Regions from separate parts of the Oceanisphaera submarina genome, predicted to be linked through region 1. Evidence: predicted binding sites of a transcription regulator. Region 1 holds the regulator's gene; each other region holds the start of a gene.
The links. The regulator sigma-54, encoded in region 1, starts transcription at its own class of promoters, with help from an activator protein. The targets are predictions, from matches to a motif close to TGGCACNGTTTTNGCTT.
Positions count from the first base shown of each region.

Region 2: flhA (flagellar biosynthesis protein FlhA) is a predicted target of sigma-54. The motif match lies at 4,614-4,630, and genes of this name have one in related genera.
Region 3: ACLEIV_RS14395 (flagellar hook-length control protein FliK) is a predicted target of sigma-54. The motif match lies at 4,977-4,993, and genes of this name have one in related genera.

Region 1 covers NZ_JBKGFN010000011.1:43,840-50,843, forward strand. The annotation lists gene mgtE (magnesium transporter) at 184-1,545, opposite strand; gene ACLEIV_RS11580 (HPr family phosphocarrier protein) at 1,585-1,860, opposite strand; gene rapZ (RNase adapter RapZ) at 1,847-2,713, opposite strand; gene ptsN (PTS IIA-like nitrogen regulatory protein PtsN) at 2,724-3,170, opposite strand; gene hpf (ribosome hibernation promoting factor) at 3,173-3,460, opposite strand; gene ACLEIV_RS11600 (RNA polymerase factor sigma-54) at 3,485-4,924, opposite strand; gene lptB (LPS export ABC transporter ATP-binding protein) at 4,975-5,700, opposite strand; gene lptA (lipopolysaccharide transport periplasmic protein LptA) at 5,703-6,233, opposite strand; gene lptC (LPS export ABC transporter periplasmic protein LptC) at 6,202-6,750, opposite strand; gene kdsC (3-deoxy-manno-octulosonate-8-phosphatase KdsC) at 6,747-7,004, opposite strand, start outside.
Region 2 covers NZ_JBKGFN010000015.1:65,220-72,223, forward strand. The annotation lists gene ACLEIV_RS14335 (RNA polymerase sigma factor FliA) at 1-208, opposite strand, end outside; gene ACLEIV_RS14340 (MinD/ParA family protein) at 201-1,085, opposite strand; gene flhF (flagellar biosynthesis GTPase FlhF) at 1,078-2,463, opposite strand; gene flhA (flagellar biosynthesis protein FlhA) at 2,480-4,576, opposite strand; gene flhB (flagellar biosynthesis protein FlhB) at 4,746-5,879, opposite strand; gene fliR (flagellar biosynthetic protein FliR) at 5,880-6,668, opposite strand; gene fliQ (flagellar biosynthesis protein FliQ) at 6,847-7,004, opposite strand, start outside.
Region 3 covers NZ_JBKGFN010000015.1:75,413-82,416, reverse strand. The annotation lists gene fliF (flagellar basal-body MS-ring/collar protein FliF) at 1-1,336, shown strand, start outside; gene fliG (flagellar motor switch protein FliG) at 1,329-2,375, shown strand; gene fliH (flagellar assembly protein FliH) at 2,372-3,178, shown strand; gene fliI (flagellar protein export ATPase FliI) at 3,165-4,496, shown strand; gene fliJ (flagellar export protein FliJ) at 4,496-4,933, shown strand; gene ACLEIV_RS14395 (flagellar hook-length control protein FliK) at 5,056-6,981, shown strand.

The sequences.
Region 1 (7,004 bases):
TGTTGCCTCTTTATTCCATACGTTGATTCGTGAACAGGCCATAAGCTGTCAGCTGTAAGAAGGGCCGCGCATGCGGCCCTTGGTGTATTCTGCAGGCCATACTGGCTCTGAAGGCGTGGCGTTGTTGTATCGGTCAACACCGTGCGGCTTAAAGCTGATAGCTGACCGCTATACAGCTTTAATTCAGTGCAGCAGGATCAGGGTCGAGAGACCCAGGAAGGAGAACAGGCCGACGATATCGGTGATGGTGGTCAAGGCCATGGAGCCGGCCAGCGCCGGGTCGATATTAAGCTTGCGCATCACCAGCGGGATGGCCGCACCGGCCAGGCCCGCGACCGACAGGTTGATGAACATGGCGGTGGCCAGCACCAGGCCTATCTCCCAGCTGCCTTTCCACAGACTCACCACTATCGCCACCATCACCGCCCACAAGAGGCCGTTGAACAGCCCCACCAGTGCTTCCTTGGTCAGCAGCCAGCGGGCGTTGCTGTCACCGATATGGCCCACGGCCATGCCGCGGATCACCAGCGCCAGGGTCTGATTGCCGGCGATACCGCCCATGGAGGGCACTATGGTCATCAGAATGGCCAGGGTGGCCAGCTGTGACAGGGTTTCTTCGAACATGTTGGACACGCTGGCGGCGAGCAGGGCCGAGCCCAGGTTGACGGTAAGCCAGATGGAGCGACGGCGGGCGCTGGTCAGTACCGGCGCGAAGGTATCTTCGTCATCGTCCATCTTGGCCATACCCATCATCGAGTGCTCGCCCTCTTCACGGATGATGTCCACCACGTCATCGATGGTGATACGGCCCAGCAACCGGTAGTCGTCATCGACCACCGGGGCCGACAGCCAGTCGTGGCGCTCGAACAGGTTGGCTACCTCGGTATCACTCATGGTCAACGGTATGGCTTCCACCTGGGTGTCCATGGCGTCGTCGACCCTGGTGGCCGGATCCTGCACCACCAGGCTGGCGAGGGAGATATCGCCCAGCAGCCGGTTATGTTGATCCACCACATAGAGGGTATCGGTACCTTCCGGCAGTTCGGTGTGCAGGCGCAGGTAGCGCAGTACCACCTCGATGCTGACATCGGCACGCAGGGTGATGAATTCGGTATTCATGATGGAGCCGGCGGTGTCTTCCGGATACGACAGCGCCTGTTGTGCCCGCTGCCGGTCCTGCTCGTCCATCTGGGTGAGCACCTGATTGAACAGCTGTTCGGGCAGATCCCGCAGTACATAGGCCAGATCGTCCGACTCCATGTCTTCCAGTGCGGCGGCCAGCTTTTCCGGAGCCATCAGTCGGATAATGCCGTCCCTGACTTCTTCCGACAGCTCTTCCAGGATCTCGCCGTATTCATCCGGGTCGATCAGTTGCCACAAGACCTTGCGGCTGGGGGAGGGAGAGGATTCCAGCAGCCAGGCGACGTCGCCTGGGCGCATCTGCTGCAGCATGCGACGGACGTGCACGAACATGCCGCCGTTCAGCGCCTGGGTGATGGTATCCAGCTGATCCGGCGTCCTTGGTTTCTCGATTGATTCTGTCATCCGGGCTTCAGGCCTCTGCGCGGAACGGGGATAGGAGAATTATTCTGATTCGTTGAAACGATCGGCGACCAGGCGGGACACGGCATTCATGGCCGCTTCTGCATCCGGCCCTTCGGCGACGACGCGAATGGCGTGCCCCTGGGCGGTTTCCAGCATCAGCAGGCCCATGACGCTGTTGGCCGGGGCTTGTTTTTCCTGATTGCAGACGGTGACGGTGGCATCGAATTGTTGCGTCAACTGCACCAGCTGAATGGCGGCTCGGGCATGGAGACCGAGCTTGTTGACGATTTTCAGATCCCGCTCAATTCTTGTCATGGTGTTTTTCCAGAGTGCGGTGGCGCAGCTGCACGCTTTTCCCCATCTGCCGGAACACCCGCGCAAGCTGCTCGACGATATAAACGGATCTGTGTTTGCCGCCGGTACAGCCGATGGCGACGGTCACGTAGCTGCGGTTGTTGCGTTCCAGGTGTGGCATCCAGGTGACCAGCAGGTTTTCAATCTGCCACAGGTATTTGGTGACCTCGGGCTGGCTGTTCAGGTAGCCGGCGACCGGTTCGTCCTGGCCGGTAAAAGGCCTCAGTTCCGCTATCCAGTGAGGATTGGGCAGGAAGCGGGCATCGAATACGAAATCCGCATCCTGAGAGATACCGTATTTGTAACCGAAGGACTCGAACACCCAGTTCAGCTCGCGTTCCTTCTTGCCGAGAATGCGCGCGCGGATAATTTCGCTCAGATCGTGAATACTGAGATCGGAGGTATCGATACGCAGATCGGCGGCGGAAGACAGGGGCGACAGCAGGTGGGTTTCCTGACGGATGGCTTCGTCCAGGGTCAGGCTGAGACGAGACAGGGGATGCAGCCGGCGGGTGTCGCCGAAGCGGCGAATAAGGGCGGCGTTGTCTGCATCGATGAAGATGCTGGACAGGCTGACTCCTTCCATGGCGCTAACTTCGGCCAGGCAGGCCTCCAGTTTGTCGGCACCGTCGGGCAGGTTGCGTACATCGATACTGACCGCCACCTCGCCGGGCTTGCGTCGACGCATCTGTACCAGCTCGGGCAGCAGCTCGACGGGGAGATTATCGACACAGTAATAGCCCAGATCCTCAAGCACACGCAGGGCTACGGTTTTCCCCGAGCCCGAACGGCCACTGACGATCACCAACTGCATATTGCTCTCCTCAGGAAGAAACCATGATGTTATAGAGCTCGTCATCGCTGCCGGCCTGGCGCAACTGCTTGCAGACCTGCTTGTTACTGAGCTTTTCGGCAATCAATGACAGCGTCTTGAGATGCTGTTTACACTCCTGCTCCGGTACCAGCAGGGCGAACACCAGGCCAACCGGCTGATTGTCGATGGCATCGAACTCTACCGGTTCGGCAAAGGTGAGTAAAACCGCCGTCGCCCGGTTGTCATCGCTGATACGACCATGAGGAATGGCGATACCGTTACCGATACCGGTGCTACCCATTTTTTCCCGGGCCAGCAGGCAGTCAAACAGCTGCTGACTGCTGATGTTGAGGTGCAGGGCGGCCAGCTCGCTGATGATTTCCAGCGCACGTTTTTTGCTCGTGCAGGGGACTGCACTGCGGGTGCAGCCCCTGCTCAGTATGTCGGCGACTTCCATGGTTATTTTTGCTTGAGCTTCTCTTTGTGTTTGATTATTTGGCGATCGAGCTTGTCGATCAAGCCATCGAGGGCGGCGTACATATCGTCATGTTGAGAGTTGGCAAAGATTTCGCCGCCGCTGAGGTGGATTTTAGCTTCGGCAACCTGCTGCAATTTTTCGAGTGTGAGGACGACGTGTACATTGGTAATGTTGTCGAAATGACGCTCCAGTCGGGAAAACTTGCTGTTCACATAGTCACGCAGGGAGTCCGTGATGTCTACATGGTGTCCAGTCAGATTTATTTGCATATCGTCTTCCTTCTAGGTCTGCCTTTACATCAGGCGTTTACGCTGATTGGAAGGGGGGATGGCCAGCGATTCCCTGTACTTGGCGATGGTCCGCCTGGCCACCTGTATCCCCTGTTCGGCCAGCAGCTGGGCAATTTTGCTGTCGCTCAGTGGCTTGGCCGGGTTTTCCGCACCGACCAGTTTCCTGATCAGGGCACGAATTGCCGTCGACGAACATTCTCCACCATCATCGGTACCCACATGGCTGGAGAAAAAATACTTCAGTTCAAACACCCCTCTGGGGGTATGCATGAATTTCTGGGTGGTGACCCGGGAGATGGTGGATTCGTGCATTTCCACCGCCTCGGCCACATCATTCAGCACCATCGGCTTCATGGCCTCGGGCCCATACTCAAAGAATGCCTGTTGTTGTTCCACAATACAATTGGCAACCTTGAGCAGGGTCTCATTTCGACTCTCGAGACTCTTGATAAACCACTTGGCGTCCTGCAAGTGGTTGCGGATAAACTGGCCGTCTTCGCTGTTTCTGGGTTGGCGGGCCATGGCGGCATAGGTCTGGTTCAGCCTGACCTTGGGCATGGCTTCCGGGTTGAGTTCGGCGACCCAGCCACCCTGTCGCTTGGTGACCACCACGTCCGGAATCACATATTCGGAGCTGCTCTGAAGCACGCTGTTACCCGGTCTGGGCTCCAGCTGCTGGATCAGGGACAGTACTTCCCTGAGCTCTTCTTCTTTCAGTCTGGTCTTGCGTTGCAGGCTGCGGTAGTCCCGGGTGCCGAGCAGATCCATGTGCCGGTCAATGACGAGACGGGCCTCGTTCAGCCAGGGAGTGTCGGCGGGAAAAGGGTCCAGCTGAATGCGCAGGCATTCCTGCACGCTGCGGGCGGCGACGCCGATAGGGTCGAAATGCTGGATGCGCTTCAGCACCGCCTCCACTTCATCTGCTTCTATCTCCTGTTCGCCGCCGGAGACGGCGGTGAGGATATCCTCCAGACCCTGAGTCAGGTAGCCGGCATCATCGATGGCGTCGATAATGGCCAGTGCTATGGCCTGATCGGTCTCGCTGAAAGGGGTCAGTTGCATCTGCCACAGCAGGTAATCCTGCAGCGTTTCCGTGGTTTCTCCCTGGTAGACGGTATCCTCCATGCCTTCGGGAAGGCCGCCGTTCCCGGCGCTGCCGGTTGAGGTGGTATAGATATCGTCCCAGTGGGTGTCCATCGGCAGTTCGTCGGACAGCTGATTCTGCTCCATGGCGGTATCGGCGGCCATCTGCTCGTCGTTGCCGCCGTCGGCCACCTCGATGCTGTCCGGCTCTTCCTGTTCCAGCAGGGGGTTGCTTTCCAGGGCCAGCTGAATTTCCTGTTGCAGTTCCAGGCTCGACAGTTGCAGCAGACGAATGGCCTGTTGCAACTGGGGGGTCATGGTCAGCTGCTGTCCCATACGTAACTGAAGAGTTGGCTTCATCGTTGGTAAAGTCCTTCTATATCAACCGCATGGGGCTCCAGCGGGTCAGCTTAGAGGCTGAATTGTTCACCCAGATAGACTTTCTTGACCTGCTCGTTCGCGAGGATTTCGGCCGGGGTGCCGGCGGCGATACGATGACCATGACTGACAATGTAGGCCCGCTCGCAGACGTCCAGCGTCTCGCGCACGTTGTGATCGGTGATCAGCACCCCCAGGCCTCTATCGCGCAGGTGCAGAATGATTTTCTTGATGTCGATTACCGAGATGGGATCGACTCCGGCGAAGGGTTCATCCAGCAGTATGAAGCGCGGATCGGCCGCCAGTGCGCGGGCAATTTCCACCCGTCGGCGTTCACCACCTGACAGACTCATACCGGCACTGTCGCGGATATGGGTGATATTGAACTCTTCCAGCAGCTGCTCCATTTTCTCGTCGCGGCCGGCGGCGTCCAGATCCTTGCGGGTTTCGAGTACCGCCATTAAGTTGTCGGCTACGCTCAGACGCCGAAAAATGGAGGCTTCCTGGGGCAGATAACCGATACCGGCGCGGGCTCGCACATGCATCGGCTGATAGCTGATGTCCTGCTCGTCGATGGTGATGCTGCCGGCGTCGCGCTGTACCAGGCCCACTATCATGTAGAAAGAGGTGGTCTTGCCGGCCCCGTTGGGGCCGAGCAGGCCGACGATCTGGCCGGTATTGACGGTCAGGCTGACATCGGCCACTACCTGACGGCCCTTGTAACTCTTCTGCAGCCCGCGGGCTTTCAGTGTTGCCATGATCAGTTCTGTATCTCTTTTTTATTCATGTCCTGCAGCTGTTCAGGCAGAAAAATGGTGGTAACGCGGTCTGCTCCACCCTGGCTTTCGGCTTCCATCTGTTCCTTGTCGATATGGTAGCGAATACGATAGCCGGTCACGATATTGTCGTTCTGCTTCAGCTTCGCCTCCTTCAATAGGGTGAGGGTGCGTGCCTTCATATCGTAGTGGATCTCCCGGGCCTCGGCCTTGACCGGCTGGCCGTTGTCCAGCACCTGGTAGTAGGTGGCTGGCGCGCCGTGGGCGGTCATCGATTGCAGACCCTGTTCGGTGCGGATCACCACCAGTCTGTCGGCTCGCACATCCATGGTGCCCTGTTTGACCACGACCCGCTCGCTGAAGGTCACCTTGTTGTCGGCCAGCTCCACCAGCTGGCGACCGGCATCTATGGTTACCGGCTGGCTGAAATCAGCCTCTTTGGCCTCGGCCAGGCTCAGGCTCAGGGCCAGCAGGCCGCCGATGCTAAGGAGTAAAGTAGGTTGCCCGGGTTTCATGCAGTAATTCCACTGTTTGTTGATCAAGCTTGCCCAACAGCCCCTGGCCCTGGGCCCGGAAAGTTGGGCTGTTCAGCTGTACATCCCGGTTGGAACGCAGCTGGTTTTTAATAAAATCCAGTTCCAGGTATTCGGTGGTCAGGGTTTTCACCAGGGCATCGGGTTGCAGCCCCCGGCCGACCACGGTGCCGTTCAATACCGCGTTATCGTTGGTATTGATCATGCCCTCATCACCGCTCAACTGCCATTGGGGCTGGCCATCGGGCGAATAAAGCAAGATAACAGGTTTTTCCATCAGGGTCATGGCCAGCGGCTCGTAGTACTCCGCATATTCAGCATCCAGTCCGCGGTAGGGCAGACCCAGCTGGTTGTACTGCACGCTGCTCAGGTTTTTGGCGATAAAGTCTGGCTGATAATCCTGCTGGTTGACGGGGGCGTCGGTGACCGGCCTGAACCACTGCCAGCAGACAAGGGCGACCAGGAAGAGGCCGCCAAACCACCAGGTTTGGCGGCTCACAGGCTCATGCCCCTGGCCTGTTCCAGCTCGCCCCGGGCGTCGAGCAGCAGATCGCAGAGCTCGCGCACTGCGCCTCGGCCGCCCTCGATGCGGGTAATATAATCGGCCTGCCGTAGTACCAGCGGATGAGCATCGGCCACAGCTACACCCAGACCGCAGTCCAGCATCACCGGCAAATCGACCACATCGTCGCCGATATAGGCGACCTGCTCCGGCCTCAGCTTGAGGGTCTCCAGCAGGGCCCGATAGCTGTG
Region 2 (7,004 bases), on a different contig from region 1:
CAAAGGTCTCGAAGCTGGCGCCCTTGCCGGCGTCAAAATTACGGGCGGCTTCCAGCAAACCCACCATGCCCGACTGGATAAGATCGTCCAGCAGCACGCTGTCCGGTAATCGCGCCAGCAGGTGATGCGCGATGCGGCGCACCAGCCCCGCATGACGCTCCACCAACTGGTTGCCCTGCTGTCTGGTATACACCAGCGCCTTATTCACCCCGGACATCGGACTCGACCACCGGCGGGGTTAACAGATTTTCGATAAAGAACTGCAAATGGCCGCCTGCTCGCTGGGGCGCCGGCCAACTCAGGGCCTTGACCGCCAGCAGCTTGATCGCCATGGCAGAAGGTGACGTGGGGTACTGATTGACCACCAGCGCCTGACGGCGTACCGCCAGACGCAGGTTGCCGTCGAAGGGCACGCAGGCCACCAGTTCCAGTGCCGCGTCAAGAAAACGGTCGGTGACCCGGGTCAGTTTGGCGAACAATTCCTGTCCTTCACGCTGACTACGGACCATGTTGGCCACTATTTTGAAACGAAACACGCCGTAGTCGCGAGACAGTATCTTGATCAGTGCATAGGCGTCGGTGATGGAGGTGGGTTCGTCACAGACCACCACTACCACCTCTTGCGCAGCCCGGGAGAAACTGAGCACCATGTCGGAGATGCCGGCGGCCGTATCCACCAGCAGGATATCAATCGGCGTCAGCATTTCGCTGAAAGCACGGATCAGGCTCACGTGCTCCAGCGGTGACAATTCGGTCATCGACTTGTTGCCGGACGTAGCCGGGATAATCTTGATCCCCTGAGGCCCATCCACCAACACCTCGTCCAGGGTGCATTCGCCCCGCAATACATGGGAAAGATTGCGCGTGACCCGGATACCCAGCAAGACATCGACGTTGGCCAGCCCCAGATCCGCATCCAGTACCATCACTCTCTTGCCCTGCGCCGCCATGGCCGAGGCCATGTTCAGGGTAATGTTGGTTTTACCAACACCGCCCTTGCCGCCGGTAATCGAAATAACCTGTACTCTGCTTGTTTTTTGCATAAGCCGCAGCCCACTCGCCTGGTCCTGAAACCAATTATTCATAAAAACGCGCATCCTCTTCATCAAACTCCGAGGATTCCCAGTAATAAGGATCCTCCCGACGCTGCTCTACGCTGCCCAGCGCCTGTTTGACCAGCTCGAGGGCATTCGCCAGCCGCAGGTCTTCCGGTACTCGTTGCCCGTCGGTGATATAGCTGATAGGCAGGCTGTTCTGAATACTGATATCCAGCACATCACCCAGCGACAGACTTTCATCCAGCTTGGTGAGAATGCAACCGGCCAGGGGGATGCGGCGAAAGTGATCCACCGCTTCCTGTAGCACCCGGCGCTGGGCCGTAGCCGGCAACACCAGATAGTTGCGAATCTTGATTTTTTTATCCCCGACCAGGGTGTCGAGCTGCTCGTTGAGCCGCAGATCCCGCTGCCCCATGCCGGCGGTATCGATCAACACCAGCCGCCGATGACGCAGCTGATACAACGCCTGCGCCAACTCCTGATAGGTGCGAGCCTGCTTGACCACCACCCCCATGATGCGGCCATAGGTTTGCAGTTGCTCATGAGCGCCAATCCGGTAATGGTCTGTGGTCACCAGGGCGATTTGGTCGGCCCCGTAGCGGGAGGAGAAGCGGGCAGCCAGCTTGGCGATGGTGGTGGTTTTGCCGACGCCGGTGGGGCCCAGCAGCGCCACCGCCCCCCCCTGGCGCAATATTTCGTCTTCACCGGTCATCAGTTGCTGACTCAGGGCCGCTTCAATCTGGCTCCAGGCTTCGTGGGGCTGAGCCTTGTCATTCACCCGCATCGCCAGCTGATCGGCAAAACCGTCGCTGAATCCCAGTCCGTTCAGTTGCTTGATCACCATGGCGCGTACCGGCTCGCGGCGCTCCACCTCCTGCCACATAAGACCCGACACCTGATGCTCCAGCAACTGCCGGATACTGGCAATTTCCTGGCGCATGGCATTCAGCTCCTTGTCCTTGGCCCCTTCCTTGCGTTTATTCTCTCGACTGTCATGCAACTGAGGCTGTGCCAGCGGCTCTCTTGCTCCCAGTCTAGGCTCCTGACGTTGATCCTTGTGCGACTCTTTCAGGCCGGGTTCGGCCCAGCTTTCCTGCTCGGCCAGGGTTTTGGGAGACGCTTCGCTGCGGCCGCGCAGCAACAGCGACTGCAGGGTTTCGGACTGCTGTTTTTCATCCAGCGGGGAAATAAATTGACGAGCCTGCGCCGAAATTTTGACATTGTCATCCCGCAGCGGCCGCTGCACCGGCGTGACTGGAATTTCGTCGTCATCCACCGCCGCCACTATCTCGATGCCGCCCGAGACTTTTTTATTGGACATGATGACCGCGTCCGCGCCGAGCACATCCTTCACTTCGGCCAGAGCGGCTCTCATGTCCTTGGCAAAAAATCGTTTTATCTTCATTTAAACTACCACCCTGCTACTGCTGGCCAACAGACGCCACGATGCGGATTTGACGGTCATCAGGTACCTCCTGATAAGACAAGACCCGCAGGCTGGGAATCGTGTGTTTTACAAAGCGCGCCAAGGTGGTGCGCAACATGCCGGAGGTCAGCAAAATAGCCGCCTGTCCCTCCATTTCCTGGTTAGCCGCCGCCTGTGCCAGTGATTGCTGCATGCGCTCGGCCAGGCCAGGCTCGATGCCGCTGCCCTGAGCACCACCGGACTGTAAAGAGTTCTGCAATATCTGTTCCAGTTCTGGTGCCAGGGTAATCACCGGCAGCTCGCGCTCGGTGCCCGCTATCTCCTGCACCATAAAACGACGCAGGGCGATACGACAGGCTGCGGTCAGCACTTCCGGATCCTGGCTCTTGGTCGAATACTCGGTCAGGGTCTGTAAAATGGTACGCATGTCACGGATGGTCACCCCTTCATGCAACAGGCTCTGCAGCACCTTGGTCACCAGGGCCAGGCTCATGGCGCTGGGCACCAGCCCTTCTACCAGCTTGGGCTGACTACGGCCTATCTGATCGATCAGATTCTGCACTTCCTCATGACCCAGCAACACGGACGCATGATTGGTCAACAGCTGGCTGAGGTGGGTCGCCACCACGGTGGAGGCATCCACCACTGTGTAACCCAGACTCTGGGCCTGTTCAATCTGGTCTTTGGCAATCCAGGTGGCCTCCAGGTCGAAGGCGGGATCGCGGGTGTCGATACCCTGCAAGGGCCCGAAGACCTGGCCTGGGTTGATGGCCAGTTCCCTGTCCGGATAAATATCGGCCGCCCCCGAGCTCACCCCCATCAGGGTGATCTGATACTGATTGGGGCCCAGTTCCAGGTTGTCACGAATATGCACGGCGGGGATCAAAAAACCCAACTCTTGCGAGAGCTTCTTGCGCACCCCCTTGATCCGGCTGAGCAATTCGCCGCCCTGGGCCTGATCGACCAGACTTATCAACCGATAACCGACTTCAAGGCCTATGGTATCGACCTGTGCCACATCCTCCCAGCTCAGCTCTTTCATCTCGGTGCTCTGTACCGCCGGTGCCTGCTCTTGCTCCACCGCCTCTTGCTGTGTTCGCTTGTTGCGTTTCACGGTCCACCAGGCGGCGAAAGCCGCCAGTCCCCCCAGCAGCAGAAAGGCAAAATGGGGCATACCCGGCACCAGACCCATGGTGATCAGAATGCCGGCGGCAATGGTCAGCGACTTGGGATTATCGAACAGCTGACCCAGCATCGCCTGGCCCATGTCTTCCCGGGTATTCTGACGGGTAACGATGATGGCGGCGGCAATCGACAACAGCAGGGAAGGAATTTGCGCCACCAGGCCGTCGCCGATGGTCAGCAGGGTATAGATCTCGGCCGCCTCGCCGAATGGCAGCCCGTGCTGGGCCATGCCGATGATGAAACCGCCGATGATATTGATGAACAGTATCATGATGCCGGCGATGGCATCGCCCTTCACGAACTTGGAGGCACCGTCCATGGAGCCGTAGAAGTCGGCCTCCCGGGTCACTTCATCCCGACGCAGCCGCGCCTCGTCCTGATTGATAAGACCGGCATTCAGATCCGCATCGATGGCCATCTGCTTGCCGGGCATGGCGTCCAGGGTAAAGCGGGCACTGACTTCCGAAATACGGCCGGCCCCCTTGGTGACCACCGCGAAGTTGATGATCATCAGGATCAGAAATACGATAAGACCGACGGCGTAGTTGCCGCCGATCACCACGGAGCCAAAGGCCTCGATCACGTTACCGGCCGCATTGCCGCCCTCGTGCCCTTCCAGCAACACTACTCGGGTCGAGGCCACGTTCAGCGCCAGCCGCAGCAGGGTGGCCACCAGCAGCACGGTCGGAAAGGCGGCAAAGTCCAGCGGCCGCTGGCTGTATACCGCCACCAGCAGGATCACCAGCGCCAGGGAGATATTGAAGGAGAACAGCACGTCCAGCAGCAGGGCGGGAACCGGCAACACCACCATGCCCAGTGCCGCCAGCACCAGCAGGGGAGTCCCCAACCCCTTATGAAACCACGAGGACCAGGGTCCTGCCTGTAAAAGCTTATCCTTGAATGCCATTACCGCTGCTGTGTTGCCGATGATTGATGGCTTTCATATGCAACAAGCAGGCCAACAAATAATCCTGCTATGCTGGCATCGCCACCATCCCCGGCGATCTGATGACATGCCCGAGTTTAGATGGGGCGAGCGTGTCTCGTCGTGATGAACCATTTCAGCCTGAACGAACTTATGTGCGATATTCTTCCGGTATCGGCAGCTCTTCCTTCAGCGGAATCGGCTTGTTGCCTTGTCCCTTGCGCCAGGCGTTCAGCTGGAAGACATAGGCCAGTATCTGGGCCACAGCCACGAAGAGGCCGTCGGGGATTTCGCGATCGAGCTTGGTGGAGTGGTATACCGCCCGTGCCAGGGCGGGAGACGATATGACCGGCACCTCGTATTCCCGGGCAATCTCCCGGATCTTGAGCGCTATTTCATCCAGGCCCTTGGCTACCACCACGGGGGCGGCGCCGGGCTTGTCCTTGTCATAACGCAAGGCCACCGAGTAATGAGTCGGGTTGACTACTACCACGTCGGCGGTGGGAACTTCGCCCATCATGCGGCGGTTGGCCATTTCCTGCTGCAAACGGCGAATACGGCCCTTCACCTCGGGCTTGCCCTCGGTGTTCTTGTATTCGTCCTTGATTTCCTGCAGCGTCATCTTCAGCTGGCGGGTGTGATTCCATATTTGAAAGGGCACATCGATGGCGACGATCGGCAGCAACGCCATGCACAACAGCAAGCCCATGCGCAGTAACAATTCCAGCGAGCCGACCATGGCGGCGGGCAGGGTTTCATCGCTCAGGCGCAGAATATTGTCAAACTGGCCCCACAACAGCCAGATGGCCAGGGTGGCGATAAACACCACCTTGGCAATGGACTTGAGCAGCTCCACCAGTGCCTGCATACCGAACATCCGCTTGAAGCCTTTCATCGGGCTCATGCGATCGAGCTTGGGCAGCATCGCCTGACTACTGAAATTAACGCCCCCGAGCAGGCTGTTGCCCACCAGCGCCGCCACCAGCACGATGGCAAAGAAACCAAACAAGGGCCACATCAACCCCAGCAAGGAATCACGCAGCGCCGGCATCATGGCCTCGGGATCGAACAGGGCCTCCCGGTCGATCCGAAAGTTGTGCTCAAACACCCGCGACATGGCCAGGCCCAGCGCATCGCCGACCATCATGAGTCCCAGGGCCGCACTCAACAGCACGGCGGCAGTACCCAGCTCTTTGGAACGGGGGATCTGGCCTTTTTCTCGTGCCTGGCGAAGGCGTTGTTCCGTGGGCTGTTCTGTTTTTTCCTGACCGTCCGACTCCGCCATTCAGCCTCCTTCACAGATCAGGTTAAGGGTATCGCACATCACCGTCTGCAGCCGTAACCACTGGTTTTCGAAATGTCCCAGAAATCCGCCCAGGGTCAGCCACAAAATAAAGAGGCCGCACACCATGCTGACCGCAAAGCCGACGCTGAAGATATTGAGCTGGGGGGCGGCTCGAGTCATGACCCCGAAGGTCAGGTTGATCAACAGCATGGCAACGATGGCCGACAGTGACATGGCCACCGCCGCCTGGAACAGCAGACTCAGCAATCCGGCAAGGTTTTCCCAACTGGTCACCGACAGGCCATTCATCGCCACCGGCAGGGTATCGAAGCTCAGTACTATGGCTTCAATCATCACCAGATGACCATTCAGGGCCAGAAACAACAAGGTGCCCAGCATCAGATACAACTGGCCCACCACGGGAGTAGACTGGCCGTTGAGCGGATCGACCATGGAGGCAAAGCCCAGGCTGGTCTGCATGGCGATGATCTGGCCGGCGGTCACGAAAGTTTGTAACAGAAACTGGGACAGCAGGCCGATTACGGCGCCAATCAGTACCTGCTGACCGGTGATCAGAAAGCCACCAACAGAAAACAGCGCCACATCGGGCATGACTGGCAGCACAGGCGCCACCGCCAGTGTGGTGGCAACCGCCAACAGCAAGCGGTTATAGACGGGCGTCAGCTGGGCACCAAACATCACCATGGTCATCATCATGCCGGCGATGCGGCACAGCGGCCACAGGTAGCTGGCCAGCCACATCAGGATCTGTTCGGTGCTGTAGTTCAAACATCATCTCCCGAAAACAAGGCAGTAAGCCGTAGCCGTAAGCTTTAAGACAAACCATCGGTGGCCGGGAGATTTGCGTTCCGCCTGTCTATTCCGATGGGTATGACCGTTTGCGCCGAATAAACTGGCGCCTACAAAATACTCGGCTCGCTTAAAGCCGGCGGCTTTAAGCCTTGTGTTAACCAATCACCTGCGGGATCTGGTAAATCATCTCGTAAAAGAAATCCATCAGCATATCGAAGCCCCAGTGAGCTCCCACCGCCAGCGCGCCCAGGGTCACCAGCAAGCGAGGCAAGAAGCTCAGGGTCTGCTCGTTGATGGACGTGGCCGCCTGAA
Region 3 (7,004 bases), on a different contig from region 1:
CCAGGGCGATGCCATCTTGTTGTCCGACCCCGGTTTCGGCATCAGTCAGCGCCTGGAGCGGGAGCGGCTTAACCTGAGCCGCGAACGGCAACTGGCGCGGGTGATAGAGCAATTTAACAGCGTGGCTCAGGCCCAGGTATTGCTGGCCATTCCTCGCGAAAACGTCTTTGTACGCGACAAGCGCCAGCCCAGCGCCACCGTGGTGTTGAACTTGCGCCGGGGCGGCACCCTGCGTCAGGAAGAAGTGGATGCCATCGTGGATACGGTGGCCTCGGCGGTGTCGGACATGACGCCGGGCCGGGTTACGGTGACCGATCAGAACGGTCGATTACTCAATTCCGGCTCACAGGATCCGCTGTCGGCCCGCACTCGTCGTGAATTTGAACAGCAGCAAAAGCAGGAAGCCGAGTATCGTCAGAAGATTGACGCCATTCTGAGTCCGGTGCTGGGGCTCGGAAATTACACAGCCGAAGTCGATGTGCGGCTCGATTTCAGCCGCAAAGAGCAGACCATCAAGTCGTTTAACCCCGATCTGCCGGCGGTACGATCGGAAATGGTGATGGAAGACAACACCTCGGGTCTGGGGGCCATCGGCATTCCGGGCGCGCTCACCAATCAGCCGCCGGCCGAGTCTGATATCCCCGAAGAGGCCGCCGGGCTGGCGCAGGAAAAACGGACCAACGAGCGCTCCCGTCGGGAGGCAACCCGCAATTTCGAGCTGGATACCACCATCAGTCATACCCAGAGTTCGACCGGTGATATTCGTCGGCTGACGGTATCGGTGGCGGTGGATCACAAGACCGTCAGTAACGCCGATGGCACCACAGAGCGGGTAGCGCTCACGCCGGAAGAGCTGACGCGCATCGATCGGCTGTTGCGGGGCGGCCTGGGCTTCGATGTGAGCCGGGGCGATGCCATCGAAGTGGTGTCGGTGGCGTTCAACCGACCCCAGCTTGACGATATTGCCGGCGTGCCTTTTTATCAACAGCCCTGGTTCTGGCATCTGGCCCGGATCCTCGGTGCCGTTCTGGTGCTGATTGTGTTGTTGCTGACTCTGGTGCGGCCCATGGTGCGGCGTCTGCTGGGCAGCGACGAAAAAATGCCGGAAGAGGTGGATCTGGACGGTCAGAATGCACTGTTGGGCAATGACAGTCTGTCGTTGTTGGCTCAGCAGGCCGAGCAGGATGACGGCATGTTCGGTATTCGCGAGGGTCGTTTGCAACTGCCGGATCTGAATAAAGATGAAGATGTGTTGTCGGCTATTCGGGCCCTGGTGGCCAACGAACCGGATCTGGCGGCACAGGTAGTGAGAGATTGGGTGAGAGCCGATGACTGATACTCAGCAACTGATGATTACCGACGAGCAGCGTCAGTTGCTCGACAAGATGACCGGTACCGAAAGGGCCGCGCTCCTGATGTTGAGCCTGCGGGAAGAGGATGCGGCCCAGATTTTTCGTCATCTCGACCCCAAGCAGGTACAGCGACTGGGAATGAAAATGGCCTCGGTCGGCGATTTTGGCCCCGACCGGGTGGGGGCTGTGCATCGTCTCTTTATCGAAGATATTCAGCGTTTCACCAAAATCGGCGTGGGCAGCCAGGACTTCGTGCGCAACGCCCTGGTGTCGGCCCTGGGTGAAGACAAGGCCGGACGCCTGGTGGACCAGATTTCGGCCGGTGCCGGTTCACGCGGCCTGGACTCGCTTAAATGGATGGATGCGCGCCAGGTGGCGGGTATTATTCTCAACGAACATCCGCAAATTCAGACCATAGTGCTGTCTTATCTCGAGCCGGAGCAGGCCGCCGAAATTCTGCAGCAGTTTGCCGAGCCGGTGCGCCTGGATCTGGTAATGCGTATCGCCGAGCTGGAAGAAGTACAGCCGGCGGCGCTGCAAGAGCTGAACGACATCATGGAAAAACAGTTTGCCGGCCAGAGTGGTGCCAAGGCCGCCAAGATGGGGGGCCTGAAAGCCGCGGCCAATATCATGAACTACCTGGATACCTCGATCGAAGGCACCCTGATGGAAGCCATTCGTGATGAAGACGAAGAGATGAGCATGAAGATCCAGGATCTGATGTTCGTGTTTGAAAATCTGATTGATGTGGACGATCGCGGCATACAGTTGCTGCTGCGCGAGGTGAATGGCGAGCTGTTGCAGCGGGCCTTGAAAGGGGCGGACGATCAGCTCAAGGACAAGTTCCTGAACAACATGTCCAAGCGGGCCGCCGAGATGATGCAGGACGATCTGGATGCCATGGGCCCGGTGCGGGTAAGCGATGTTGAGCTGGCCCAGAAGGAAATACTGGGCATCGCCCGTCGTCTGGCAGACAGTGGTGAGCTGATGCTGGCCAAAGGCGGTGGAGATGACTTCGTATGAGTCGTAATGCCTATTCCTCTGGTCATGGTCATCCGCCCCGTGATGAAAACGCGGACGCCGAACACTGGTCCTGGCCGGACATGGCGCAGCCCCGGGTTGCCTCCAAAGAGCGGGCGCTTAATATCAAGCGCCGGGTCGAGGTGGCGACGCCCGAGCCGGTGTTTGAGCCGGATCCCGAGCCCCTGACTGCCGAAGCTCTGGAAGCCATTCGACAGGCCGCCTATGAGGAAGGCTTTGAACAGGGAAAACAAGAGGGCCAGGCTGCCGGGCAGGAAGAAGGTCGGCTCACCGGGCTGCAGCAGGGGCACGAAGCCGGCTTGCAACAGGGGCTGGAGCAGGGCCTGGCCGAAGGGCAGGAACAAATCGAGCAGTTGCGCCGACAATGGCAGCAACTGCTCGAGGGTTTGCAGGCGCCATTGGCCCAGATAGATCGGGTAGTGGAGCAAAGTCTGGTCACCCTGGCCCAGGAGCTGGCCCGTAACCTGCTGAAGACCGAAGTCAGCACCTCGCCCCAGTTATTGCTGGCCACGGTACGTGAAGCGCTGGCGGCCTTGCCGGGCCATGAGGGCGGCGTCACCCTGTTTTTGCATCCGGACGACCTGGCCATCATCGAACAGCATTTCGACGAAAAAAATCGCCGGCAGAGAGGCTGGGAACTGGTAAGCGAGCCCGGCCAGGGCCGCGGCGATCTGCGAGTAAAAACCGCCTTGTCCGAGCTGGATGTCAGCCTGGCCTTGCGTATAGACGAGCTGATGGCCAACTTCCTCAAGGCGAACTGGAATCGCTTCCATGACTCTCCCTGAGCGGCTTGCTGCCTATCAGACCAGGGGATTAATGCCGGCCATGGCGGCCAGCGGCAAGTTGACCCGGGTGGTGGGGCTGACGTTGGAGGCGGTGGGGTGTACCGCCGCCGTGGGCAGTCAGTGCAAAATCCAGACGATGTTTGGTGATATGGACGCCGAGGTGGTCGGTTTTGCCGACGATCGGCTGTTTTTAATGCCCAGCGAGTCGCTCAAGGGGGTGATCCCCGGCGCCCGGGTGACGCCGGTAGGCCAGGGAGCCGGGGTGCCGGTGGGCATGGAATTGCTGGGGCGGGTGATTGACGGTATCGGCCAGCCGCTGGATGGCCTGGGCCCCATCGTCACCAGTACCACCGCCGACTTTACCGCCCAGCGACTGAACCCGATGGCACGCAAGCCGATTGAAACGCCGATGGATGTGGGCGTACGGGCCATCAATGCGCTGCTGACGGTAGGGCAGGGCCAGCGCATGGGGCTCTTTGCCGGCTCAGGGGTCGGCAAGAGTGTACTGCTGGGCATGATGACCCGGGGTGCCAAGGCCGATGTGGTGATCGTGGGACTGATTGGCGAGCGTGGCCGTGAAGTAAAAGAATTTATCGACGTCATTCTCGGCGAAGAAGGTCGGGCTCGCGCCGTGGTGGTGGCGGCTCCGGCCGATGCCTCACCCCTGATGCGCCTCAAGGGCTGCGAAACGGCACTGACCCTGGCGGAATACTTTCGGGATCAGGGACTCAGCGTGTTGCTGCTGATGGATTCGCTGACCCGTTACGCCCAGGCCCAGCGTGAAATCGCGCTGGCGGTGGGGGAGCCTCCGGCCAGCAAGGGGTATCCGCCCTCGGTGTTTGCCCGGCTGCCGGCATTGGTTGAGCGGGCCGGTAACGGCGCCGAAGGCCAGGGCAGCATTACCGCCTTTTTCACCGTGCTGACCGAAGGTGACGACCTGCAGGATCCCATCGCCGATGCGGCTCGCGCCATTCTCGATGGTCACATAGTGCTGTCGCGGCAACTGGCCGACAGCGGCCACTATCCGGCCATCGACATCGAAAAGTCGATCAGTCGGGTAATGACGGCGGTCACGACCGATACGCACCAGCAACAGGCCCGCGCCGTCAAACAGGCTTATGCCCTCTATCAGCAAAATCACGATCTGATCAACCTGGGTGCCTATCAGTCCGGTGCCGATCCCCGGCTGGACATGGCCATTCATATCCGCCCTCGGCTGGATCACTTCCTGACCCAGAGCATGACGGATGTGGTGGAGCTCCCCATGTGCCTGAACGATCTCGACATCATTAGTAAACCGCTGTTGAGAGCCGGTTGATGAGTCGGGCACTGCAGCTGTTGCTGGAACAACTCGATGGTCAGGAACGCAAGGCGGCGGCAGAGCTTGGCGCCGCACGGCTGCAACTGCAACAGCTGGAGCAGCAGCAGCAGACACTGAGCCAGTACCAGCGTAATTACAGTCAGGAATTTCACAACCGGGGTCAACAGGGACTTAGCGCTCATCAGTTCGGTCATTTTCAGGGTTTTATAGACAAGCTGGAAGTGGCTCAGCAGCAGCAGCAAGACGGTTTGCTGCAGGCCAGACGGATGCTGGAGCAAAGCCGCATCGCCTGGATGGCGATACGTACCCGCAAGCAGGCCATCGAAAAATTGTTGGAGCGAGAGGCCGAACGGCAACGGCTCGACAGCAGCCGGCAGGAGCAGAAAATGCTCGATAACCTGGCTATCTACCGGTTTCACAAGAAAAGACGCTAGCCTCCGGGGAAGAAACGGAGACTAACTGAACGGAATAGATTTATGGTGTGGTTATTGCATGGTTTATGTGTCGATGCAATGACTGACGGCGCGGCCGCAGGATTTACGGGGATCACTTCATCATGACCATGAACATCATGTCTATGCGGGTTCAGGCCGGTCAGGAAATGGCCGCCAGAATGACTGATGCCGACAACACTGGCGGTGCCGGGCGGTTTGCCGAGGTGCTGACGCGGCAGTCATCACCTGGGGAGGGCGAGCTTGGTGCCCAGCCCGATACCGAAATCCAGGCCGGGGTTGCCTCGTCTGGTTCGATCTCTTCCGAGCCGCCTCCGGCCGCATCGACCGATGGCGATTTCCGGAGCGGTGTGCAAGAGAGCCATCTCGAGGCTCCGGCGTCTGCTTCAGCCGAGGGGGAAAGCGAGCGGTCGGCAGAAACGTTGTCAGCCGGCGATACGGCGGGCCAGGAGTTGACGGCGAACAAGCCGACGGATCCGGCCAGAGCCACCGCCCTCTCGGCAGCAGCTACTTTTGTCTCCCCCGCCATCGACTCAGGGTCTGAAACCGGGACAGGGTCGGCAATGCGGACGACGACGGCAGCCGCTTCGGGTGAGGTGCTCACGCAAGATGCGCCAGGTGGTGCCCGGTCGGCTGCGGTGACACCGGAAAGCCGGATGGCAGGCTCGGTGCCTTCCGGCACATCTGAGCGGCAAGGCGGCATTCCATTGCCACCGACGGGCACCATCGATAAGCCCGACATTGATAACACCGCAGTTGATAAGACCACCGTCGAGACAGCGGGAGCGGAGAAATTCGTAGCGGAAAAATACGCCGCCGGTAAATACGAAATGGATAAGCCGGTCGACGCGGCCGCCGGTAAGGAAACAACTGGCGTCACAGGGGCCGGTTTTTTATCCGCCTCGGTCGGCACCGGCTCATCACAGACTAAGGATGCAATGGCGGGCCAGAAGGCAAAGAGTGACTCGAGCTCGGCACAGGATGCGAGCATAGAGGCCGACGAGTCGCCCCCGATGCCCAGGAGTATGTCAAAGCCAGAGGCTCCTTCGGGTGGACAGGTTGGCGCGCAGTCAAGCGATATTCGTCGTGAGCCGATGGTGATGATGTCAAACGCGACCACCGAGCCCACGGCGGAGTTTGACCGGCAGATACGTCAGGTAATGGCCTGGTCGTCAACTGAGGCTATCTCGTCCTCGGCTCCCGCGGCAGCCGCGAATGAAGGCCGGGCACCGGAATGGCTGGCACAAATTGAACATGGTCGTCGCTGGTCACAACCAGGCTTGCAGCCCGGTGCCCGGCCGGATCCCGGCACCGACGGCAAAGAGTTGCCATCGGTCGCGCTGGCGGAGGAGGAAGGCGAGGGCGAAAGCAAGGCGGAGCGCGTATTCGAACGGGAGGTGATGGGCTCGATCGAATCCGCATTGCTGTCAGGTCAAACGGGTGCTGAATGGTCATCGGTGACGAATCACCCCCCTGTCGCTCAGGATGTCGGCATTATAATGGCGGGCCGGGATGGTATACAGACAGCGGCCACACCAGAGCGTCCAGCGTTGCCGGATCGGGTGTTAACGTTGCAGGGCACTCCGGAACAAAGCGCAAAGCAGCTGGCACAACAGGTACAGATAATGGTGAGCCAGAATCTGGAGGAGGCGGATATTCGCCTTAATCCGTCGGAACTTGGCGGTCTCAGGATCCAGGTGAAAATGGAGCAGGGGGAAGTCCAGGTCCAGTTTCTGGCCAGTCATCCACAGGCCAGGGAATTGCTTGATCAGGCCTTGCCGCGCTTGAGAGAGATGATGAGCCAGCAGGGGTTGAACCTGAGCCCAGGTCAGGGTCAGTTAGCCGGTCAGCAGGGGGGCTTCAATCAGAATGCGCAGCAAGAAGCCCGACAAGAAGCTCAATCGTCGGGGGAAAGCTCCCGTGATAGCTCGCGCGGCACCGTCGATGGTGATGAATATCAAGCGTCGGGAGAGGAAACTCGAACGTCGCGCTTTGGTCGCGATGCCGGCAGAATTGATTTTTTTGCGTGATTTAAAAAAGTGAGCAACTTACT